2 linked regions of the Flexistipes sp. genome follow. The protein of the gene in region 1 interacts with the protein of each later gene in a pairwise test. Links are inferred from orthologs where the notes say so. Each region holds a gene or a part of one and is shown on either strand. Other genes may lie near its edges. The genes, in order: UMU13_RS06255 and groL.

Region 1 (3,483 bases):
TCAAAAAACGAATAATCGGCTCCTATACCGAACTCGGATTCCATAAGACCGAGTCTGAGAAAAAGGTTCTCATAAAACATCTGATGGGCATATTGTGCTATAAATGTCAGTGAGTTCTCTTCTCTGGTAACTTCTGTTTCCGTGTAATCATGACCCACATTATTAGGCGGGTTGTCAAAGGTATGGGAAGTAACGGTGGTTGTGGTGGTGCCCTGCTCACTTGAGGCAAGTCCGAGAAGATAGTATTTTTCTTCGCTCGGATCTATTCTCAGTTTAAAATATCCCTTTGTCTCTCCGGTATCAACCATCTTTTCCCCGGCAAACTCGAGATTGAGCTGAAATTTATCATATTGTGTCACCATATTTTTCAATCCTCTGATTGTTTCTTTTACATCTTCAGCTGTTTCATTATCATTTACCAGGGCACCAAGTGTACCGGTTCCTTCGTTTATCTTGCTTGTGATTTCATTTACATTGTCCACTGTTTTCTCAAGCCTTGAAGTAACATAACGTATACTGTTAATAGTCTCTTTTAAATCCTGTTTTGAGCTGCTCATAACTTCATCCACATCACCTGTGATATTATTGACACGATCGGCTATGCGATTAACTTTTTCAGCAATAACAGGTGTCTGTGTTCTCAACTCAGCTGAAAAGACCTCAAGGTTCTTTATAAGATTGTTAATACTCTTTTCATTTGATACAGCCATTTTCTCCATCGTATTTGCCAGTATCTCAACACTTTTGACGATATTGTTTACCCTTTGCTGATTACTCTGTATCATTTCCCTCATCATTTCTGTGGTGGCTCTGACATTCTCCAGAGTAGCTTTCATGCTGTTTTTACCCTCTGTTGTTGCAATAACTTCCTTTAGAGCCGAAGTTATTGCTTTTACGTCACCGGCAATATCTCCCAGTTGTGATGTCAGTTCATCAATATCTGTGCCGGATTTATAGCCCTTTAAAACTTCTCCATCCGCCAGATAGCCTTTTGTCGGTTCTTTAGTTGTCTGAAGTTCAATATATTTTTCTCCCAAAAAGCCGGTTGATCTGACTGCCAGCTGCACATTATCAGGGATTTTGTATTTAGATTCTATACGCAGCTTAACATTAACTTTTCCGTTACTAAGGATGATATCTTCCACCTTTCCGACAGTTACCCCTCGGAATTTCACAGAAGCATCTTTTGTGACACCGGAAGCAGTGGGGATTTGATAAGTTACGATATAACCCGATGATTTGTAAAAAGAAAATTCGCTCACTTTGGTAGTCATATATCCCAGCATAACAAAAACAGCGATTACAAAAACCCCCACCTTTGCTTCCAGACCAAACTTCATACAACCCCTCCCGAAGTTAATTCACCTTTATAGGACCTTCCATGGACCCTGACAAAAACTGTTTGACATAAGGATCGTCAGTTGTCCTGAAATTATCTATAGTGTCGTTAATTATCGTTTTACCATTATAAATCATCGAAACATAATCGCCAATCTTATTGGTGCTGTCAATATCGTGGGAAATAACCACAGAGGTCACGTCCAATTCCTTCTGGGTCTCGTAAATAAGATTGTCCACCATATCTCTCATAATAGGATCAAGGCCGGTAGTTGGCTCATCATATAAAATAATCTGGGGTTCCAGAGCTATAGCTCTTGCAAGCCCGACACGTTTACGCATACCTCCTGAAAGCTCAGATGGCATTTTATTTTCTACATTAACAAGTCCCACAAGCCGCAGCTTTTCCATGACAATATTTTTTATCTCATCCTCTTTAAATTTGGTATGCTCTCTAAGAGGAAAAGCTACATTTTCATAAACGCTCATGGAGTCAAAAAGAGCGGCACTCTGAAAAAGCATGCCAAATTTCTTTCTCACCTTCAGAAGCTGTTTTTTGTCTATTTCAACCAGATTCTCACCGTCCACAAAAATGTTACCCTTATCAGGCATAATAAGCCCCATCATTTGTTTTAACAGAACACTTTTCCCCGTTCCGGATGGCCCCAGAATCACGGAAATCTTATTTCTTGGGATAAGAAGGTTTATCCCTTCATGCACCTTCTGGGAACCGAAACTCTTATATATGCCGGACATTTCTATTACAATATCGCTGTCTTTTATACCCATCAATACTCCCGATTAAAACATAAAAGCGGTCAGAATATAGTCAAAAACAAGAATTAAAACGCATGAAAGTACAACCGACTCTGTCGTAGCCCGCCCTACTCCCTGAGCTCCTCCATGAGTATAGAAACCTTTGTAGCATCCCACAAGGGTTAGGAGCAGTCCGAAAACCACCGCCTTGATTATACCGTTGTACAAGTCTTCAGCCCCAACATATTTATACATATTTTCCAGGTATAGTGTTTTGTTAATCCCAAGAATATTAACACCTACAAAATAGCCGCCGATTGTACCGCAAAATACTGCTATGATATTCAAAAGAGGCATAACAATCAAGCCTGCAAGAATCCTCGGAACGATAAGATACTGAACGGGCTCCACTGCAAGTGAATTCAGAGCATCAATCTGCTCACTCACGCGCATAGTTCCTATTTCAGCAGTAATTGCAGAACCGGCTCTTGCCGCAACCATAATAGCACTCAAAACCGGTCCCAGCTCCCTTGCCATTCCCAAACCGACTATTGTACCAACCATATATTCTGCACCAAATTTATGAAATCCTATGTAGCTTTGAAATGCAAAAACCATCCCGGTAAAAGTTCCCGTAAGAACAATAACTGAAAGGGAATTCACACCGATAAATTCAACCTGTTTCAAAAGCTGTCTAAAGCGGAAAGGGGGAATAAACATCCATTTGAATGCATCTATAAGTAACAAAACCATTCTTCCTGCACCGTAGGATAAACTCAAAAAAGGCTTGCCGATAAAACCGAAAAAACTGTTCATTTAACCACCGACTTTTAATCAATTAATCTGAATTATAAACTCTCGGAATCCTTTCCGAAATAGCACAGAGCATTTCATAAGAAATGCTGCCGGCCCACTCAGCCCACATTTCTGCCGTGACATGCTCTCCCATAAGTTCAACTTCAGTAGAATAACTGCTTTCAGGCAATTCCGTGATATCCACCATCATTATATCCATGCAGATATTACCAATGACAGGACAACGGTAGCCGTCAATATATACGTGCCCTCTATTGGAAAAACATCTGAAATAGCCGTCCGCATAACCTACGGGAATAACGCCGATTGTCATATCTTGCGGTGCATAGAAGGTTCTGTTATAACTAACTGATTCTCCCTTTTTTATACGCTTGATTTGGGCTATCTTCGAATAAATTCTCATAACAGGTCTCAGGTCCACTTCATAGTCTGCATATACATAACCGTAAGTCATTATACCTGGTCTGGTATATGTGTATTTGTTACGGAAATTTACCACAGCTGACGAATTAAAAACACTTGTGGGATAATCAAGACGGTTTTTGTGCATAAAGTCGTCAAACCTTTTCATCT
Region 2 (2,930 bases), on another replicon or contig:
CCTTATGAATCATGAAACTGTTTATTCTGTGGTTTACTTCCTCCAGAATTCCTGTGTCCGGATGATAAAGGGTGTTATCAAGATCAAATACATAATTTTGCATAGTTTCCTTTACTTTTGTTTTTTATAATACTAAATTATTAAGATAATACTGTCAATTAAGTAATAGGAGGGCATACATGGATTGTCTCTTTTGTAAAATGAAGGAAGGGGAAATCCCCTGTCAAAGAGTTTATGAAGACGATGACTTTTTTGCAATACTGGATATTAACCCAATTAACTACGGGCATACATTGCTTATTCCCAAAAAACACTTCAACAATATTCTGGATGCTCCTGAGGATGTTGGGGAAAAAACATACCCCGTTGCCCAGAAAATAGCCAAAGGAATTAAACAGGCGCTTAAGTGCGACGGAATAAATATAATTCAGAATGTTGAAGAAGCAGGAGGTCAGGAGGTTTTTCACTCCCATCTTCATATTGTTCCAAGGTTTAAGGATGACAATATAAGATTCTCCATGAAAAAGAAAAAGTATGCTTCTGATGATGACATGTGTAAATTCGCGAAGAAAATTGCCGATGTATTAAACAGATAGTCTGTTCATAAATCTTGTCAAAACCAAAAAAAGGGAGCCATTCAGGCTCCCTTTTTTAATATCTGAAAGAAGGCCGGGCTTACATCATTCCGCCCATGCCTCCCATTCCGCCCATGCCGCCCATATCGGGTGCACCGCCGGACTTATCGTCCTTATCAGGAACTTCTGTAATTGTGGCTTCTGTTGTCAACATGAGAGTTGCAACGGATACCGCATTTTGCAGAGCACTACGTGTAACTTTGGTAGGATCAATAACACCGGCTTCAATTAAGTCCATATAAGTTTCTGTTGCTGCATTAAATCCATAGTTATCATCTTTTGCTTCCTTGATTTTGTTAACAACTATAGACCCTTCGTATCCGGCATTCTCAACAATTTGCCTGAGAGGAAACTCCAGCGATTTCTTTATAAGATCGGCACCGATCTGCTCGTCGCCTTCCAGCTTTAACTCGTCAAGGACCTTCATTGCTCTTACAAGTGCAACACCGCCGCCTGCAACAATGCCTTCTTCAACGGCTGCTTTTGTAGCATTGAGAGCGTCTTCAACTCTTGCCTTTTTCTCTTTCATTTCTGTTTCAGTAGCAGCCCCAACCTTGATTACAGCAACACCGCCGACAAGCTTGGCAAGTCTCTCCTGAAGTTTTTCTTTATCGTAATCACTTGTTGAATCTTCGATCTGTTTTTTAATCTGATTAACCCTTGCCTGGATATCCTCAGTTTTACCTTCGCCTTCTACGACAGTTGTGTTTTCTTTATCAATGGTAATTTTCTTAGCCTTACCAAGATCGCTTAACTGAGCGCTCTCAAGTTTAAGACCAACATCTTCACTGATCACCTGTCCACCGGTTAACACAGCCAGGTCTTTAAGCATCTCTTTTCTTCTGTCGCCAAAACCGGGAGCTTTAACCGCAGCACAGTTCAATGTACCTCTGAGTTTATTAACAACAAGAGTGGCCAGCGCCTCACCTTCGATATCTTCGGCTACTATTACAAACGGAGCGTTTTGTTTTGCAACCTGCTCAAGCACAGGGAGAACATCTTTCATGTTTGATATTTTTTTATCATAGATAAGTATATATGCGTTTTCAAAGGAAGCTTCCATACTTTCAGCATCGGTTACAAAATAGGGGGAAAGATAACCGCGGTCAAACTGCATCCCTTCAACAACTTCCAGTACTGTTTCAGTGGATTTATTTTCTTCTATTGTGATAACACCGTCTTTGCCCACTCTGTCCATAGCGTCTGCAATAATTCCGCCGATTTCTGAGTCATTGTTTGCGGAGATTGTACCAACCTGGGCGATTTCCTTTTTATCAGAAATAGTCTTGGATATTCCTGACAGCTTTTCCACAACTTTTTCAACCGCTTTCTCAGCTCCTCTCTTAAGTTCCATAGGATTGGCACCGGCAACTACATTTTTGATACCTTCTTTATACAGTGCCTGTGCCAGAACTGTAGCAGTTGTTGTACCGTCACCTGCTATATCACTTGTCTTGGAAGCCACTTCTTTAACCATCTGGGCTCCAAGGTTCTCCAAAGGTTCTTCCAGCTCAATCTCTTTGGCAACAGTGACTCCGTCCTTTGTTACTGTCGGAGAACCGAATTTTTTTTCAATTAATACATTTCTTCCTTTGGGACCCAATGTTACTTTTACTGCATTTGCAAGTTTATCTACACCTTTTAAAATAGCTTGTCTTGCTTCTTCGCTAAATGTTATTGCTTTTGCCATCTTTTCACCTCCAATTACTGAATAATTCCTAAGATATCGTCTTCTCTCATTATCAGATAATCTTCATCATCCAATGAAATTTCCGTTCCCGCGTACTTGCTGAAAAGTACCTTGTCCCCGGTTGTTACAGATAACTCTGCTTTACTACCGTTATCCAAAACTTTACCTTCGCCTACAGCTATCACTTCGCCTTCCTGGGGCTTTTCCTTAGCACTATCAGGAATTATGATACCTGAAGCTGTTTTTTCTTCTGCTTCCACCCGTTTTACTAAAACTCTGTCGTGGAGCGGCTTGATTTTGGCCATTTCTACCTCCTTGTTTTGTTTTATATTTTATTTTATTAGCAGTCACCATCAACGAGTGCTAACAGCTTTTATATTTATATAAATCATGTAAAAAAAATCAAGAGAAAATTTTTAAAAATTTTATTTTTGTTTAGTTGAATTTTTTTTGGTAAAACTAAACTTTTGTTTGAAAAAAAACAGAAAATACACTATATTCTCCTGCATCAGACTAAACCGAGGTGTATAAATGGGAAAAACATTATTCCAAAAGGTATTTGACGGACACAAAATAGCCGAGCTGAAAGGGGGGAAGTATCAGCT

What was found.
Region 2: the proteins of UMU13_RS06255 (region 1) and groL interact in binary tests that used the Escherichia coli proteins (3 or more experiments, as listed by UniProt). The link is inferred for Flexistipes sp. from one-to-one orthologs.

Annotation. Positions count from the first base shown.
Region 1 is NZ_JAXKVW010000007.1:20,682-24,164, reverse strand. What follows is about bases 243-3,189. They hold UMU13_RS06255 (ABC transporter ATP-binding protein), read right to left. Parts: upstream 2,128-3,189; coding sequence 1,357-2,127; downstream 243-1,356. Other genes in these bases: alr (alanine racemase), read right to left, coding at 2,933-3,189; UMU13_RS06250 (MlaE family ABC transporter permease), read right to left, coding at 2,140-2,910; UMU13_RS06260 (MlaD family protein), read right to left, coding at 243-1,340. Also shown: more of UMU13_RS06260, read right to left, coding at 1-242; more of alr, read right to left, coding at 3,190-3,483. UniProt on the Escherichia coli protein: Part of the ABC transporter complex MlaFEDB, which is involved in a phospholipid transport pathway that maintains lipid asymmetry in the outer membrane by retrograde trafficking of phospholipids from the outer membrane to the inner membrane.
Region 2 is NZ_JAXKVW010000001.1:191,575-194,504, forward strand. It holds groL (chaperonin GroEL), read right to left. Parts: upstream 2,326-2,930; coding sequence 676-2,325; downstream 1-675. Other genes in the region: UMU13_RS00845 (pyrimidine 5'-nucleotidase), read right to left, coding at 1-103; UMU13_RS00850 (HIT family protein), read left to right, coding at 180-596; groES (co-chaperone GroES), read right to left, coding at 2,340-2,630; leuC (3-isopropylmalate dehydratase large subunit), read left to right, coding at 2,857-2,930.